DNA from 3 places in the Paenibacillus sp. FSL W7-1332 genome. Region 2 is predicted to be linked to each of the others. Evidence: a T-box and tRNA genes for the amino acid it is inferred to sense, from the RefSeq annotation. Region 2 holds a T-box; the other regions hold tRNA genes.
The links. A T-box is a leader RNA that pairs with one kind of tRNA and senses whether it is charged. The one in region 2 lies ahead of metG (methionine--tRNA ligase), so its partner is inferred to be a tRNA-Met.

Region 1 (5,795 bases), 3.7 Mb from region 2:
AACAATAAATTTCACTTTATATTCACTGGTCTCATAATTGGGTGATTTATACCGCACGCGGTTTAATATGCCGGTTTCCTTCCGGTCGTCCATATGAATGGAGCCAAACAGGATGGATGCTTCGATCTCCACCCCATAGTAGTCCGGAATCATCAGATCAATATCCCCCAGCATCCCATGGAACATCAGGACCGTTTGGCGTTCCTCCGGAAGGGCCAGGGACAGATCCACATCCGCCTCTCCCAGCACATGCCACACACTCAGACTGCGCATCACCCACGGAGCCCGGTCCCAATCAAAGTTGGACATAAAGTTCTGCTTCTGAATGTATTTCGTCGTGGTATGAGCTCGTTTGGACTTGCCATAAAAAATACCTAGCGATATCAAGCTGATGCCGATAATCAACATGAGATGCTCCAGCAGCAGCAGTACGGCACCTACTCCGAGCAGAATGTATCCCTTCTTCACATGTCCATGCCTGATCTGAAGGACACCTGCAAACATGAGTAACAGGGCGACAATGGTGAAGAAACCAAACCATCGGCCGAAAAGCAAAATAAAACCCAAGCTGATTAAACCAACTGCTATCCAGCGGTTTCTGTCCATGTCGCACCTCCTTGATGGCCAAGATATAAGCTCGGAAAAGCCATATCAGTGAGACGTTCCCCACTGTATGGCTTTGCCTGTACTATACGACAATCTCATTCGTATAGCATATCATATGAACATGGTGTTCGAATACGGTTTAATACTATTTTGCTGACTTGCTAAGGAATTACTCGGACTTCGAAGAATTCCCCATTTTGTTTTTCAAAGCTTGCAGCTGCTCATCCACCTTCAATTGCTTCTCAGCGTCCACCGGGCTTGTGTATACTGCGTTGTTAGGACGGTATGGGGCGCGAAGCACATCAGCTTCTGCTTCCATTTGCATGATTTTCTCCTCCATGCGATGGAAGCCCATCGAAGCACTGCCGCTTTCGATCGTGTGCAAGCTGCTCACTTGAGACATTTGCTTCTTCGCTTTAGCCATTTGAGCGCGGGCTACAAGCTCATTGCGCTTGTTGCGCATTTTGTAGAACTCGTCTTTCATTTCATGCAGCTGAGCTACAAGCTCTTTTGCTTGAGTCTCGGATTGCAGGTGCAATTCCACGTACTCGGTTTCTTTTTGATCGAAATAGATTTTTTCTTCCAGCAGCTTGCGAGCCACTTCTTCTTGACCATTCTTCAGAGCCAATTCAGCTTGAGCTTCACGTTGTGCCGCCATCTTCACAGCCTCATCGACGCGCTGCTTCATACGACGCTCATTAGCCATTTGCTTCGCAACCGTTACCTCTGCCTCATGAATTTCTGCCTCCATGTCGCGCAGGTACTGGTTCAACATTACGATCGGATCCTCTACTTTATCCAGCAGTTCATTCACCGATGCTTTCGTCATATCCTTAATTCTTTTAAATACTCCCATGTTATTTATCTCCCTTCTCATAGTTCGAAAGTTTTTTCTTCAATTCTTCGATTTCTTTTTGCATTGCTTTTCTTTCAATATCCTTCATCATCGCATCCAGATCGGAATCCGTTGACGCGTTGTTTCTTGTACCATTGGGACGGTCATATTTGGGACCAAAGCTACTATGCTCATTAGGATAGCCTTGACGTCCATAAGAATCATTATAGCTGTTGTAGCCTGGTCCAGGGCCCGGATGATCGTTGTAACGGTATCCGCCGCCATGTCTGCCCTGTGGACCATACGGATCGTGATAATACGGCTCCTTAGGTACTACAAGGGATGCAATCAGATAGATCAACAGCGTTGTACCGCCTGTGAAAAAGATACTGACTACAAATATGATTCTAAGTAGGGTAGATTCGACTCCGAAATGATCGGATATACCGCCGATCAACCCTGTGAACATTTTGTCTCGGGTGGAACGGTACAATCTAGTCATGGTTACTCCTTTCCGCTGTTATTCAGCTTTTGCTTCAGGCGGGCAAGTTCTTTTTCTAATACAGTGGAGACCGATTCACCAGCCTGTTCCATGTATTCCTGCCCCATGCGGCGTAAATCGCGAAGACTTCTGGCTTCCAGTTCCCAGTCGCTGATACGGTCTTCGAGGCGATTGAACATCTTCGGTACGTCATGACCGCCGCCGTAGGAGCCCGTACGTTCATTCATTTTCTGCTGAAGACGAAGGGTTTCCACTCGGGCAACATAATATTGACGCTTGCTGTATACCGTCTGATATTCCATCCGCAGCTCACCGAGCTGCTCCTCGATTTCTTTTAGCGACTCCAGGCTTGAGGACAACAGGCCTTGATACTGCTCGATCTTTTCCTCATAGATCAGTTTTTCCTGCAATGCCAGCTTGGCAAGATGTTCTTCGCCGGCCTTCAGTGCAAGCAGTGCCTGCTCTTCGCGTTTATATCGCATGGATTCGGCTTGATCCACCTGCTGCTTCAGCTGTCTGGAATGTACTTGGCATTGCTGCTGCAGCTTCTCAGCCTCAGCAATGTCCTGTCTGGTTGAATGTAGGAACTGGTCGATCAATCGAACCGGATCCTGGCTCTGCTCGAGCTTTTCATTCAATGTTGCTACGGTTATGTCTCTTATCCGCCGGAAAACACTCATATTGGCTTAGCCCTCCTCATCTATCATGATCTGTTGTTCATGCATGTTATTTAATGTAGTGGTTTTTATCAATAACGGGGTCTACCATTCTTCAATCGAGACAACCCGTAGATGATCAAGATAATTCCAAAGATCGGACCGATCAGCCAAGACAGTTTACCCATCAACCAGATCACACCGATACCGAGAATAACCCATCCCATCAAGGTGTTACCTCTCCGGATCCCGTAGTATCCCAAAGCGACCATCAGGATTGGAATTAGAAGACTGAACAACCACCCAAGCAGAGGACCGAATACTCCAAGGAGAACCAAGATCCCTACACCAATCAACAGGATACTCATTCCATTTCCTTTTGAATTTCTCATTTATACACCGCCTTTCTGTTGTTTGATCGTTGTTTCTTTTGTTCAACCTTATGACTCTATTCTAGGTAATTTTGAGTTTCGCTAAAACGGCCTGGGGACGGTTTTTGAACCTAGACCTAAGGCGGGGCCTTCTACAGACCTACGTCCAACCCTGCACTGGATCGATTAATCGAAGGGTTTGCTTGTATAGATGAATCCGGCTGGATCATCTTTGTTTTACCTATAAAGAACGTGGTTTCTAATGATAGTTTAGTTTAAGGAGTGTAGCTTGAAGAAGATCTGAAGGTGATAGAAAAGCCCCCTGTAAAGGTAACTGGAGAGATAGCATGCAGAATGGAGTCTAATATTTAAATCACGAAGTAGCAATCGATGTAGATGCAACGAAAAAAGGAATGCAGACGTTTATCGTCTACATTCCTTTTTGATGATGCCGGTGAAGGGACTCGAACCCCCACGGTTTCCCTCACGATTTTGAGTCGCGCGCGTCTGCCAATTCCGCCACACCGGCTTACATTATGGCGTGCCCTAAGAGATTCGAACTCCTGACCTTTTGATTCGTAGTCAAACGCTCTATCCAGCTGAGCTAAGGGCACATAAGTTTGTAATGGAGGCGCCACCCAGATTCGAACTGGGGATAAAGCTTTTGCAGAGCTGTGCCTTACCACTTGGCTATGGCGCCAGAAATAAAAATGGAGCGGACGACGGGAATCGAACCCGCGACCCTCGCCTTGGCAAGGCGATGCTCTACCGCTGAGCCACGTCCGCAAACATAAAAATCAATGGCTGGGGATATAGGATTCGAACCTATGCATGACGGAGTCAAAGTCCGTTGCCTTACCGCTTGGCTAATCCCCAATATGATTTTGTAATATGGGGCGATCGAGGGGAATTGAACCCCCGAGTGCCGGAGCCACAATCCGGTGCGTTAACCACTTCGCCACGACCGCCATACTGAAACACTGTGATACGATTGGCAGGGGCAGCAGGAATTGAACCCACACTAACGGTTTTGGAGACCGCTGTTCTACCTTTAAACTATGCCCCTAAAAACTGGTGGAGGATGATGGATTCGAACCACCGAACTCGAAGAGAGCAGATTTACAGTCTGCCGTGTTTAGCCACTTCACTAATCCTCCAGAATGGTGCCGGCGAGAGGACTTGAACCCCCAACCTACTGATTACAAGTCAGTTGCTCTACCAATTGAGCTACACCGGCATATAAAGTTATAAAACGTACATGGTGGCTCGGGACGGAATCGAACCGCCGACACGAGGATTTTCAGTCCTCTGCTCTACCGACTGAGCTACCGAGCCTTAAAGCTCTTCGCGAACTTTGACGGAACCCATATCGGATACTCATCTCATCCCAAAGTTGTAAATAATGGCGGAACTGACGGGATTCGAACCCGCGATCTCCTGCGTGACAGGCAGGCATGTTAGGCCTCTACACCACAGTTCCACGAGGCATTATCGCTATCGCGATATAAATTGGTTGCGGGGGCAGGATTTGAACCTACGACCTTCGGGTTATGAGCCCGACGAGCTACCGAACTGCTCCACCCCGCGTCATTAAAAGGGTTGATTGTATGGGGTCCCCGAAAAGTAATCGGAATTACCTACGAAGCATGCGCTTCACTTTTTGGGGATAAATCATGGTGGAGGCTGAGGGGATCGAACCCCCGACCCTCTGCTTGTAAGGCAGATGCTCTCCCAGCTGAGCTAAGCCTCCGTAACAAAGCGACTTTTATCATATCAAAATCTGATATAAGAAGCAAGTGTTTTTTTAAGAAAGTGGTGACCCGTAGGGGATACTCTCACTTCGTTCGAGACTGCGAAGTCTTTGCTTACGAAGTTATTCTCCGACGAACCGACGGGATTCTCATCCCCTGATGCAATTAAGAAAGTGGTGACCCGTAGGGGATTCGAACCCCTGTTACCTCCGTGAAAGGGAGGTGTCTTAACCCCTTGACCAACGGGCCTTGCTTAAAATAATAGTGGCGGAGAGAGAGGGATTCGAACCCTCGAGACGCTTTTGGCGCCTACACGATTTCCAATCGTGCTCCTTCGGCCAACTCGGACACCTCTCCATAAATGGCTCCCCGAACAGGACTCGAACCTGTGACAACTCGATTAACAGTCGAGTGCTCTACCAACTGAGCTATCAGGGAACAATATTCAATTCAAGTGATTGATCACCTGAAAACTAGATACGAAACGATCTTTGCGTTGATTAGAATCCGTAGCATTCACCCGATGTGGTATCGGGGTCCCCGGAAAGTATTCGGTGTCAGCTTCAAAGCTTCACTTCACTTTTTGGGGTGATTTGGATAAGCCCTCGACCGATTAGTATTGGTCAGCTCCATGCATTGCTGCACTTCCACCTCCAACCTATCTACCTCGTCGTCTTCAAGGGGTCTTACTAATTGGGAAATCTCATCTTGAGGGGGGCTTCACGCTTAGATGCTTTCAGCGCTTATCCCGTCCGTACGTAGCTACCCAGCCATGCTCCTGGCGGAACAACTGGTGCACCAGCGGTACGTCCATCCCGGTCCTCTCGTACTAAGGACAGCTCCTCTCAAATTTCCTACGCCCACGACAGATAGGGACCGAACTGTCTCACGACGTTCTGAACCCAGCTCGCGTACCGCTTTAATGGGCGAACAGCCCAACCCTTGGGACCTACTTCAGCCCCAGGATGCGATGAGCCGACATCGAGGTGCCAAACCTCCCCGTCGATGTGGACTCTTGGGGGAGATAAGCCTGTTATCCCCAGGGTAGCTTTTATCCGTTGAGCGATGGCCCTT
Region 2 (5,795 bases):
AAGGAGTAGAGAATGAATTTCAAGAGAATCTCGATGATTACAGTCCTTGCCGCGGCACAGGTATCCATGGCATTTCCCGCGGCAGCTGAATCACCGGATATTACAGCTCCGGCGCTAAATAGCCAATCAGCGCTGCAGTCCCCGGTGGAAGGACAAAGCCAGCAGAGTGGAGAACAACAGACGGACATGCAGCAAGCGGAGGAAACATCGGCAACGCCAAAGGAAACACCTTCTGATTCAGTTGAAGGCACGATTAGCGATCCGAATGCCGAACCTTCTACCCCAAATGAACAGCAGGAGCAGGAGGACACGGATAGCGATCCTTCCGATAATGAGGTATCAGAGAACGAATCGGGCAGCCCATCCGGAGACAAGCCCGAAGTCAGCACTTCCCATGTTTCGGCTAACGAACTTGTGCTGCTGATGAACAGCAATGTGATGTACCATAACGGCAAGAAATACAAAGCGGGTCAGCCGATGGCTGTGAAGCAAGGGGTATCCTATGTCGCCATTCGCGCCATGGTTGAACGTGCAGGACTGAAGCTGTCTTACGATAACAAAACGAAGGAAACCATCATCCTTAAGGATGGCAATGAACTTCGGTTTACGACAGGAAGCAGCAATTATAAGGTCAACGGACAGGTACGCCCAATGAAAGGCCCTGCTTACCAGAGCAGCAATGTGTTTATGGTTCCGTTAACCGCGATCACGCAAGCCCTTGATATTCCATACCGGGTAAACCAGCCCGAGAAAAAGGTTATTCTTGATTTATCCGGTATGGGCAGCGGCAACGGTAACGGCCAACAGCCAGGCGGAAATAACGGCGGGGGATCTGGCAGCGAGGTTCCGAACATACCGAACCTGGGTCCGAATGACCTCATCCTGATGATGAACAGCAACAAGATGTATCAGAACGGGAAAGCTTATACGGCAGGTCAGCCAATGGCAGTCAAGAATGGCGTATCCTATGTTGCCATTCGCTCCCTCGTTGATCGTGTCGGCCTGAAGCTGACCTATGACGGAAAGACAAAGGAAACGATTATTATCCGCGGTAACGATGAGCTTCGTTTTAAGACGAACAGCAGCGTATACACCGTGAACGGGGTCAGAAAATCAATGAAGGGACCGGCTTATCAGTCCAACAATACATTCATGGTGCCGCTGACCAGCATTACACAGGCGCTGGACATTAGTTATCGGGTGGACCAGCCGAACAAACGGGTTATCCTTAGCCTGAGCTCAAAGCCGGTAGCTTCCTTCACGGTGCAGCCTGGCGAGATTCTTGCCGGACAAACAACGGTTACGTATAAGACGAATGCCTATTCTCCGACAGGACTAGCTATTGTTGACGAGCATTGGGAAGGCCGGGAAGAGATTTTTGACGAACCCGGCGTGCATACGGTTTCCTACTCGGTACAGGATTCCAGCGGGGAGTGGAGCGACCCGTATATATTGAGCATTCAAGTATCCGCACCGAATACGCCCCCTGTTGCCATGTTCGAAACGGACAAACAGGAATATAAGATCGGTGAGAAAATAACGTACATGAATATGAGTTATGACAACGATCCTGGCGATGAGCTTACGTATAAGTGGGAAAACAACGATCAGGCCTTTTTTACGGCAGGAACGCATAAGGTGCTGCTCATTGTTACCGATAAACATGGAGCGACCAGCTCATACGAGAAGATCATCAACGTAACGAGTGAAGTGTTGTATACGCGCGATCAATTCAATCAATTATTTACGGGCATCGGCGACAAATACACCTTTGACGGATCAGCTGTGCCGACATGGAAACTGATGCCGATTACGAGAAGCTCCGAACCGTATCTGTTGATTCGCAGCAACTCTCCGGAAACCGTCTATCAAGAGGGGATTGTCTACCGTGAGGTCGGCAATGCCAGCACGCGATTCATGATTCACCACTTGAACGCTACCGGGAAGAATATGAAGATGTATGTCGTCGCTACCAACATCAACACGATGACGGCGCGTCTGACCACCGAATATACCGGTTTGGGCGGTCCGATCAATATCCCGACAGCCACGGGTAAAGCGGCTGTCCAGCGTTACCTCGAGTCCATGCAGTCAGCGGATGCATTCAAAACGATCTCGCTCGCCCCTGGGGAAAGCCGGATCATTTTGCAAGACTTGAGCGCGCAAACCTTGAAGAATCAGCAGGTGCTCTCCATGTTTGCTGATCTCTATTCCGACTCGCCGATCCGATATGATGTCATCATGATTGATGAAGCCAAGGATCCGATTCAAAAGCTGCCTTACCTGAAACTCCATCCGAGCGATGGCGTGCATAACCGGGGAACGTATCCGGACTCGACGCGGATTATTGAATCCTATGACTTGGTTGGCGACACGCCTACCCGTCTCGCGCTCGGCGACAAGACAAACGATCCGAATCTGGAAGGGTATGACGGCATTAACGGTTCATATCAATCCAATGCCGGGAACTTCGGTGTACTGTACAAAATCAAGCTGCACCGCGTAGCACCCAATACGCTGATCACGCTGAATCCGCGCGGAGGCAAGTACATGGGTGCGATGATGGTGAACGGAAATATCATTCAGACGCCGAATACAAGCGGTGGCGCCGTATCTGCGCCGAATGAAGCTGCCGTTCTCTATCGTACGGGGAATTACGAGCAGACCGTGGAAATCCTGTTTACGGCGGCGCCGGGAAGCAGTCTGCCAATCAACATCCTGCTCCAGCCGCTTCCGCAATTAAAGAACTAATCCATTCATCATGTATAGCAACGGGACAGCCTTCTTAGCCAGAACATGGTTAGGGCTGTCCTTTTTGTTGGTTCTTGCTGAGGGATCATGTCATATCCCAGGCATCTATTTTCCACTGGCGGGTACCTTGCAGGCGTTTAGCCTATACAGAACCGCTTTCATTGACGCTGCCTTATTTTTCAGGCATTATAAGAAGAGAGTATCTTCAAGTAGAGGAGGTTACCTCCGTATGCTTACGACGGAACAGATCATCGACGCCATGTCGGAACATGGGCTGCGCATTACTGATCAGCGCAAGACACTTGCCAAATTGTTTGGGGAACATCCTGGATATTTGACGGCCAAGGATGTGTACGAATATATGGGCCGGAAGTACAGCGGTTTGAGCTTCGATACGGTCTATCGGAATCTTCGGGTATTGTACGAGCTTGGCGTATTGGAGCAGGTTGTGTTCGAGGAAGGCATCAAGTTTAGAGGACGCTGCAGCGAAGAACATCACCATCATCACATGATCTGCCTGCAGTGCCAGAAGACGTACCCGATTACGTTTTGCCCGATGCAGCTGACCGATGCGCCGGATGATTTCCAGGTGGTTCAGCATAAATTCGAAGTGTTCGGCTACTGCCGGGACTGCGGCAAGGACAGTGCGGATAATGAAGTTTCACCAGGCGGTGCAGGAAAGCGGGATAGCCGGGCATGAGCACAGCGCGCAGGGTGGTGAAGGTGCCGATACACTTCTATCGGAAATTCATCTCTCCGTTGAAACCGGCGACTTGCCGATTCTATCCAACCTGCTCGGCCTATGCTCTTGAAGCGATTGAGGTGCACGGCGCGCTCAAGGGCTCCTGGCTGGCGGCCAAGCGAATAGCAAGATGCCATCCGTTTCATCCAGGCGGCATTGATATGGTTCCGCCGCGCAAGGATAAGATGTCGTCTTCATGGACAGAGAAATAGCGTTTTTTGGGGTATCCTAGCGGATACGAAACGGAATGCATCCTGTCTTATAGGTCATAGCCATTCGACGGACCGCGGCTCATCTTGACACGCCGCAGCCCGTTTGATTAAAATGTAAGAAATTATAGGTATATCCGAGGAAGAGATAAGTACGGAAAGCTTGCCTTGAACAGAGAGCCGGAGCTGCTGGAAACCGGTCTTGGCGAATTTCGGAAAATGGTCTTGGAGGATCCGCTTTTGAGCGCTGCAGTCGGGGTATGAAGGCTGCCGTAAAGGAGCGGCGTGAGCCAGCGTTAATGGACGGCCGGATGACGGCAGATGAGCCTGTTACCCGTAAGGGGACAGGGAATTTGGGTGGTAACACGTGAGAACAACTCTCGTCCCATGGGGACGGGGGTTTTTTGCTATTTACTGCTGTTTTCGTAAAGAGATTGCCTGATACAAACAATCCATTTCACGGTAAAGGAAGGTTACAATGGCAGACAAAAAGACGTTTTATATTACAACGCCAATCTATTATCCAAGTGATAAGCTGCATATCGGGCATGCTTATACTACAGTGGCCGGCGACGCGATGGCCCGCTACAAACGGCTTCGCGGATACGATGTCCGTTATTTGACGGGGACCGATGAGCACGGACAGAAGATTGAACGCAAAGCGGCGGAGGCTGGAAAAACCCCGCAGCAGTTCGTCGACGATATCGTGGCCGGCATCAAGGACCTGTGGAAGAAGCTGGACATATCGAACGAAGATTTCATTCGCACCACGGAGCAGCGCCACACCACGGTTGTACAGGAGGTATTTGAGCGTCTGCTGAAGCAGGATGACATCTACAAGGGCGAATACGAAGGCTGGTACTGTACGCCTTGTGAGTCTTTCTTCCTGGAACGTCAGCTTGTAAACGGCAACTGTCCGGACTGTGGACGACCTGTTGAGCTTGTGAAGGAAGAGAGCTACTTCTTCCGTATGAGCAAATATGTGGACCGCTTGCTCCAGTATTACGAGGAGAATCCGGATTTCATTCAGCCGGTATCCCGCAAGAATGAGATGATCAACAACTTCATTAAGCCGGGTCTTGAGGATCTGGCTGTGTCCCGTACGACCTATGAGTGGGGCGTGAAAGTGAAGAGCGATCCGAAACATGTGATCTATGTGTGGATTGACGCCCTTCTGAACTATATAACGGCACTCGGTTACGGTACAGAGGACACCAGCCTGTATGACAAATACTGGCCGGCCGACGTACACCTGATGAGTAAGGAGATCGTCCGTTTCCATACGATCTATTGGCCGATCATTCTGATGGCGCTCGATGTTCCGCTTCCGAAAAAGGTGTTTGCCCATGGCTGGCTGCTGATGAAGGACGGGAAAATGTCCAAGTCCAAGGGGAATGTGGTTGATCCGGTTACGATGATTGACCGGTATGGTCTTGATGCGCTTCGTTATTACCTGCTGCGTGAAGTTCCATTCGGAGCGGACGGCACCTTTACGCCGGAAAGCTTCGTGGAACGGGTGAACTCCGACCTGGCCAATGACTTGGGTAACTTGTTGAACCGTACCGTGGCCATGGTCGATAAATATTTTGACGGAGTCGTTCCTGCGTTCTCCGCCGGCGTAACGCCGTTTGATGCAGCGATCGAGGAAGCGGCTAAGTCGGTTTATGAGAAAGTCGAAACCGCTATGGAAAATATGGAATTTTCCGTTGCGCTGACGGCCATCAGTCAGTTTGTCAGCCGCAGCAACAAATATATTGATGAGACCCAGCCTTGGACGTTGGCCAAAGACGAGAACAAACGGAATGAGCTGGCATCGGTCATGAGTCACTTGGTGGAGACGCTCCGCGTAGCATCAATCCTGCTTCAGCCGTTCCTGACCCGAACACCGAAGAAAATGTGGGATCAGCTTGGCCTGGCGGAAGGCGAATGGACGACTTGGGAGAGCGGACGCCAGTTCGGAGCTATACCGGCTGGAACGAAGCTTCAAAAAGGCGAGCCGATATTCCCTCGCCTGGATACAGAGCAGGAAGTGGCATACATCGCCGAGGCGATGACAGGCGGTACGAAGGCCACTCAGGAAGAGACTTCGACCT
Region 3 (5,795 bases), 600 kb from region 2:
GTTAAGGAACTCGGCAAAATGACCCCGTAACTTCGGGAGAAGGGGTGCCTCGGTAGGGTGAATAGCCCGAGGGGGCCGCAGTGAAAAGGCCCAAGCGACTGTTTAGCAAAAACACAGGTCTGTGCGAAGCCGTAAGGCGAAGTATACGGGCTGACGCCTGCCCGGTGCTGGAAGGTTAAGGGGAGCGGTTAGGAGCAATCCGAAGCTGTGAACCGAAGCCCCAGTAAACGGCGGCCGTAACTATAACGGTCCTAAGGTAGCGAAATTCCTTGTCAGGTAAATTCTGACCCGCACGAATGGCGTAACGACTTGGGCGCTGTCTCAACGAGAGATCCGGTGAAATTTTAATACCTGTGAAGATGCAGGTTACCCGCGACAAGACGGAAAGACCCCATGGAGCTTTACTGCAGCTTGATATTGGATTTGGGTACGATCTGTACAGGATAGGTGGGAGCCTAAGAAGCATGAGCGCCAGCTTGTGTGGAGGCGACGTTGGGATACCACCCTGATCGTATCTAGGTTCTAACCTGGTACCGTGATCCGGTACGGGGACAGTGTCAGGCGGGCAGTTTGACTGGGGCGGTCGCCTCCTAAAGAGTAACGGAGGCGCCCCAAGGTTCCCTCAGAATGGTTGGAAATCATTCGAAGAGTGCAAAGGCATAAGGGAGCTTGACTGCGAGACCTACAAGTCGAGCAGGGACGAAAGTCGGGCTTAGTGATCCGGTGGTACCGCATGGAAGGGCCATCGCTCAACGGATAAAAGCTACCCTGGGGATAACAGGCTTATCTCCCCCAAGAGTCCACATCGACGGGGAGGTTTGGCACCTCGATGTCGGCTCATCGCATCCTGGGGCTGAAGTAGGTCCCAAGGGTTGGGCTGTTCGCCCATTAAAGCGGTACGCGAGCTGGGTTCAGAACGTCGTGAGACAGTTCGGTCCCTATCTGTCGTGGGCGTAGGAAATTTGAGAGGAGCTGTCCTTAGTACGAGAGGACCGGGATGGACGTACCGCTGGTGCACCAGTTGTTCCGCCAGGAGCATGGCTGGGTAGCTACGTACGGACGGGATAAGCGCTGAAAGCATCTAAGCGTGAAGCCCCCCTCAAGATGAGATTTCCCAACTAGTAAGACCCCTTGAAGACGACGAGGTAGATAGGTTGGAGGTGGAAGTGCAGCAATGCATGGAGCTGACCAATACTAATCGGTCGAGGGCTTATCCAAATGACCCCAAAAAGTGAAGCGAAGCTTTGGAGCAACGCCGAATACTTTCCGGGGACCCCGATACCACATCGGGTAATGCTACGGATTCTAATCAACGCAAATTTCGTTTCGTATCTAGTTTTCAGGTGATCAAAACTGAATTGTAAGTGTACAAGCTATACTTGCAAGGAGGATGATCACGGCATTTGGCGATGCCGGATCCTGAATATACGTTTGGTGGCGATAGCGGAAGGGTTCCACGCGTACCCATACCGAACACGACCGTTAAGCCTTCCAGCGCCGATGGTACTTGGACCGAAGGGTCCCGGGAGAGTAGGACGTCGCCAAGCGGATACATATTCCCTGATAGCTCAGTTGGTAGAGCACTCGACTGTTAATCGAGTTGTCACAGGTTCGAGTCCTGTTCGGGGAGCCACTTATGGAGAGGTGTCCGAGTTGGCCGAAGGAGCACGATTGGAAATCGTGTAGGCGCCAAAAGCGTCTCGAGGGTTCGAATCCCTCTCTCTCCGCCAGCAAGGACTTCATATATGGCCCGTTGGTCAAGGGGTTAAGACACCTCCCTTTCACGGAGGTAACAGGGGTTCGAATCCCCTACGGGTCACCACTTTCTTAATTGCATCAGGGGATGAGAATCCCGTCGGTTCGTCGGAGGATATCTTCGTAAGCATTGACTTCGCAGTCTCGAACGAAGTGAGAGTATCCCCTACGGGTCACCACTTTCTTTTAAGATCAATCCAGACGGAGGCTTAGCTCAGCTGGGAGAGCATCTGCCTTACAAGCAGAGGGTCGGGGGTTCGATCCCCTCAGCCTCCACCATGATTTATCCTCAAAAAGTGAAGCACATGCTTCGTAGGTGATTCCGATTACTTTTCGGGGACCCCATACAAGCAACCCTTTATAATGACGCGGGGTGGAGCAGTTCGGTAGCTCGTCGGGCTCATAACCCGAAGGTCGTAGGTTCAAATCCTGCCCCCGCAACCAATTTATATCGCGATAGCGATAATGCCTCTTGGAACTGTGGTGTAGAGGCCTAACATGCCTGCCTGTCACGCAGGAGATCGCGGGTTCGAATCCCGTCAGTTCCGCCATTCTTATAAGCTTCAGGGATGAGAATCCATCATGGGTTCGTCGAAGCAGCATCTTCGTTAGTATAGACTTCGCAGTCTCGAACGAAGAGAGAGTATCCCGTAGTTCCGCCATTTACTCTTAGTAATAAGAGCCATTAGCTCAGTTGGTAGAGCACCTGACTTTTAATCAGGGTGTCGAAGGTTCGAGTCCTTCATGGCTCACCATCTTTACCAAGAGAGCATAAGACGGAATACATATTACATTGCGGACGTGGCTCAGCGGTAGAGCATCGCCTTGCCAAGGCGAGGGTCGCGGGTTCGATTCCCGTCGTCCGCTCCATTTTGCGCCCTTAGCTCAGCTGGATAGAGCGTTTGACTACGAATCAAAAGGTCGGGAGTTCGAATCTCTCAGGGCGTGCCATTTTTTAAACAATTACTTAACTCATTATGAAATTACATTGTGCCGGTGTGGCGGAATTGGCAGACGCGCGCGACTCAAAATCGTGAGGGAAACCGTGGGGGTTCGAGTCCCTTCACCGGCATTAAATAACGGGATGTAGCTCAGCTTGGTAGAGCACCTGGTTTGGGACCAGGGGGTCGCATGTTCAAATCGTGTCATCCCGATTCGATCGAAAGACTGCTTTCAGTGTAACTGAAGGCGGTCTTTCTTTGTTTTGGATTGAAAATGAGGCTGATGGCAAAAGCGGAACTGAATAATTTGGCAGCTTCCCGGTCACAATATGAAAAACATTGAATAGAAGGGGATAACCTTGAGTGTTTTTCATTTCTTTAAGAAGCTGTTCAGAAAACGCTGGAGACGCTGGAGACGCGCGATTTGGTCCTGTGCGATCCTATTGATCGCAGGTATCATGATATGGTCCGGCCAGAATATAAAGGATCAGATGAATAAGCTGCTCACTGCTGCATCCGACGATACGCCACTGGCCGTAGAAACGATGCATTACTTGCAGATTGAGGATGATAAGTTGGAAGAACGCCGGCAGGATCAGAGGGAATTCATGCAAAAGCTGAATACCTCGAAGGGAAAGAAGCATGTTCATGTTCGGATCACCTATGTATGTGGCATCGAAGAACAGGATATGGGAAAGCTTACGGCGGATGGTATTTATGAACTGATGAATAAAAATCCTTTATGGCAGGGACGATTGGATAACAAGGGTGAAGTCTGGCTGGAGCAAACCGTATCCGACCTTTCACCCACCTGTAAGAGGCAAGCCTATATGAGCATTGATTCCAACGGAAACTTAACCTTGTTTGATGGACCACCGGAGGAAGAGAAAGTGATGCGGACCTTCTTTCAGCTGGATGTCGGTTCGATGGAGTCGTCTTTGCCTAGAGATGTGATCCAGCAGCTTGAGGAAGGTATTCGAATTCAAGATATGGAAGAGTATAACAGTGTTCTGTCAACCTTTAGCGACTATGCCCGGGATATGGCTGAAAATGTCATGAACCCGACCCCATAGAACCTCCCAGCCTTGTCGCTTGGTGACCGAAAATGCTGCTGCCCGGAAATTTCCCGGGCAGTTTTTTGCGTTGCACAGGTATGTTAGCGGTCTCAATACAGAGGATACGTAACCGGTGCTTAAAGGATCAAAGTTTTTCCTCAACAGTGGTCGATCTTTTGTTATAATGAGAGAACGATACATATGTTCGCTTCATCAGAGGAGAGATTGGTTTGCGCATTTTAGGGATCGACCCCGGGATTGCGATTGTAGGTTTCGGGTTTGTAGATAAGGTTGGAAGTAAAGTCACGCCGGTACAGTATGGCTGTATCCAGACGGAAGCCCATACTCCGGATGAAGAGAGGCTGCACCACGTGTACGAGGGCATGGGGCAGCTTATTGATAAATATGAGCCTGAGGCCGTTGCTTTCGAGAAGTTATTTTTTAACCGGAATGTAACCACGGCGATGTCTGTATCACAGGCCAGAGGAGTGCTCATCCTGGCTGCGGTCCAGCGCGGGCTCCCGATTGCAGAATATACGCCGATGCAGGTGAAGCAGGCCATTGTCGGTTATGGAAAGGCCGAGAAAAAACAGGTGCAGGAGATGGTCAGGATGTTCCTGAAGCTGCAGAGCATTCCCAAACCTGATGATGTGGCGGATGCACTGGCTGTAGCGATCTGCCACGCTCATTCCTATACACTGAATTCCAAGTTAAATGAGGTATTGCGAAAATGATCGATTTTTTACGGGGACAGGTTGTCCATTTAGAGAGTGAATATATTGTATTGGATGTTCAAGGGGTAGGGTATCGGGTGTTCTGCCCGAATCCATATGCTTTTGCCAAAACCGAAGGAACTATTACGGTGTTTACCCATCATCATGTCCGTGAGGATGCCATCCTGCTGTTTGGATTTCCGACGCGGGAGGAACAGAAGCTGTTCCGTAAACTGATCGAAGTCTCGGGAATCGGCCCGCGTGTGGCGCTCGGCATATTGGGCGGGGGATCTCCGGACCATGTGGTTTCCGCGATCTACCAAGAGAATGTATCCTTCTTGATCAAGCTTCCGGGAATCGGTAAGAAAACAGCGCAGCGCATGATTCTGGATCTGAAGGACAAGCTCGAGGGATTCGGAAATGCGAGCATGATGACCGGTCTGTTTGCCATTCAGGAGCCTGAACCGGAAGCTGACGGCTCGGCGTGGTCTGAGGCACGTGAAGGACTGAAGGCTCTTGGTTATACGGATAGCGAGCTGGATAAGGTCTGGCTTAAGATTAAGGATTCTGCCGCAAGCGGTGAATCCGTTGACGTGCTGATGAAACGGGCACTGCAGCAGCTATACGCCGGCTAGAGGATCGCTGCAGGAGAGGAGTTTAATAGATGGATGATCGAATTATTTCCGCCAATCTGATGATGGACGAGCAGGCTGTCGAGCTTAGTCTTCGTCCACGTTATTTGGCTGAATATATAGGACAGAATCAAGTTAAGGAAAATCTCAAGGTATATATCGAAGCGGCAAAAATGCGTAACGAAGCGCTTGACCATGTGTTGTTGTACGGACCTCCAGGACTCGGAAAAACGACGCTGGCGAATATTATCGCCAACGAGCTTGGCGTTAATCTCCGTACGACTTCCGGTCCGGCCATTGAGCGTCCGGGAGATCTGGCTGCGCTTCTCACCAATCTGCAGGAAGGAGACGTCCTGTTTATTGACGAGATCCATCGCCTGCACCGGACGGTAGAGGAAGTGATGTATCCGGCGATGGAGGATTTTGCGCTGGATATTATGATCGGCAAAGGGCCAAGCGCACGCTCGGTTCGTCTAGATCTGCCACCGTTCACCTTAATTGGCGCCACCACCCGGGCTGGATTGCTCTCAGCGCCGCTAAGGGACCGATTTGGCGTGGTAAGCCGTCTGGAATTCTATACGGTCGACGAGTTGAGTTACATTGTGTCGCGCAATGCCGATCTTTTGGGGATCGAGATATTAGGAGAGGCAGCAGAAGAGATTGCCCTGAGATCGCGCGGGACGCCACGCATAGCCAACC

Region 1: it has a tRNA-Met gene. The T-box ahead of metG (methionine--tRNA ligase) is inferred to sense a tRNA for this amino acid. The anticodon was not compared.
Region 3: it has a tRNA-Met gene. The T-box ahead of metG (methionine--tRNA ligase) is inferred to sense a tRNA for this amino acid. The anticodon was not compared.

Annotation. Positions count from the first base shown of each region.
Region 1 covers NZ_CP150209.1:6,373,998-6,379,792, forward strand. Annotated here, with positions in the region: gene liaF (cell wall-active antibiotics response protein LiaF) at 1-606, opposite strand, end outside; gene MKX98_RS28980 (PspA/IM30 family protein) at 776-1,462, opposite strand; gene MKX98_RS28985 (PspC domain-containing protein) at 1,464-1,943, opposite strand; gene MKX98_RS28990 (PspA/IM30 family protein) at 1,946-2,623, opposite strand; gene MKX98_RS28995 (hypothetical protein) at 2,692-2,991, opposite strand; tRNA gene MKX98_RS29000 (tRNA-Leu) at 3,420-3,499, opposite strand; tRNA gene MKX98_RS29005 (tRNA-Arg) at 3,508-3,584, opposite strand; tRNA gene MKX98_RS29010 (tRNA-Cys) at 3,597-3,670, opposite strand; tRNA gene MKX98_RS29015 (tRNA-Gly) at 3,682-3,756, opposite strand; tRNA gene MKX98_RS29020 (tRNA-Gln) at 3,772-3,846, opposite strand; tRNA gene MKX98_RS29025 (tRNA-His) at 3,863-3,938, opposite strand; tRNA gene MKX98_RS29030 (tRNA-Trp) at 3,963-4,036, opposite strand; tRNA gene MKX98_RS29035 (tRNA-Tyr) at 4,043-4,127, opposite strand; tRNA gene MKX98_RS29040 (tRNA-Thr) at 4,132-4,207, opposite strand; tRNA gene MKX98_RS29045 (tRNA-Phe) at 4,230-4,305, opposite strand; tRNA gene MKX98_RS29050 (tRNA-Asp) at 4,374-4,450, opposite strand; tRNA gene MKX98_RS29055 (tRNA-Met) at 4,481-4,557, opposite strand; tRNA gene MKX98_RS29060 (tRNA-Val) at 4,645-4,720, opposite strand; tRNA gene MKX98_RS29065 (tRNA-Glu) at 4,896-4,970, opposite strand; tRNA gene MKX98_RS29070 (tRNA-Ser) at 4,987-5,078, opposite strand; tRNA gene MKX98_RS29075 (tRNA-Asn) at 5,084-5,159, opposite strand; rRNA gene MKX98_RS29080 (23S ribosomal RNA) at 5,315-5,795, opposite strand, start outside.
Region 2 covers NZ_CP150209.1:2,535,472-2,541,266, forward strand. Annotated here, with positions in the region: gene MKX98_RS11085 (stalk domain-containing protein) at 13-2,751, shown strand; gene MKX98_RS11090 (Fur family transcriptional regulator) at 2,981-3,451, shown strand; gene yidD (membrane protein insertion efficiency factor YidD) at 3,448-3,705, shown strand; T-box leader at 3,834-4,093, shown strand; gene metG (methionine--tRNA ligase) at 4,181-5,795, shown strand, end outside.
Region 3 covers NZ_CP150209.1:1,933,084-1,938,878, forward strand. Annotated here, with positions in the region: rRNA gene MKX98_RS08300 (23S ribosomal RNA) at 1-1,218, shown strand, start outside; rRNA gene rrf (5S ribosomal RNA) at 1,431-1,547, shown strand; tRNA gene MKX98_RS08310 (tRNA-Asn) at 1,558-1,633, shown strand; tRNA gene MKX98_RS08315 (tRNA-Ser) at 1,639-1,730, shown strand; tRNA gene MKX98_RS08320 (tRNA-Glu) at 1,748-1,822, shown strand; tRNA gene MKX98_RS08325 (tRNA-Val) at 1,959-2,034, shown strand; tRNA gene MKX98_RS08330 (tRNA-Met) at 2,123-2,199, shown strand; tRNA gene MKX98_RS08335 (tRNA-Asp) at 2,230-2,306, shown strand; tRNA gene MKX98_RS08340 (tRNA-Lys) at 2,435-2,510, shown strand; tRNA gene MKX98_RS08345 (tRNA-Gly) at 2,551-2,625, shown strand; tRNA gene MKX98_RS08350 (tRNA-Arg) at 2,630-2,706, shown strand; tRNA gene MKX98_RS08355 (tRNA-Leu) at 2,748-2,827, shown strand; tRNA gene MKX98_RS08360 (tRNA-Pro) at 2,836-2,909, shown strand; gene MKX98_RS08365 (BofC C-terminal domain-containing protein) at 3,056-3,769, shown strand; gene ruvC (crossover junction endodeoxyribonuclease RuvC) at 3,982-4,485, shown strand; gene ruvA (Holliday junction branch migration protein RuvA) at 4,482-5,099, shown strand; gene ruvB (Holliday junction branch migration DNA helicase RuvB) at 5,129-5,795, shown strand, end outside.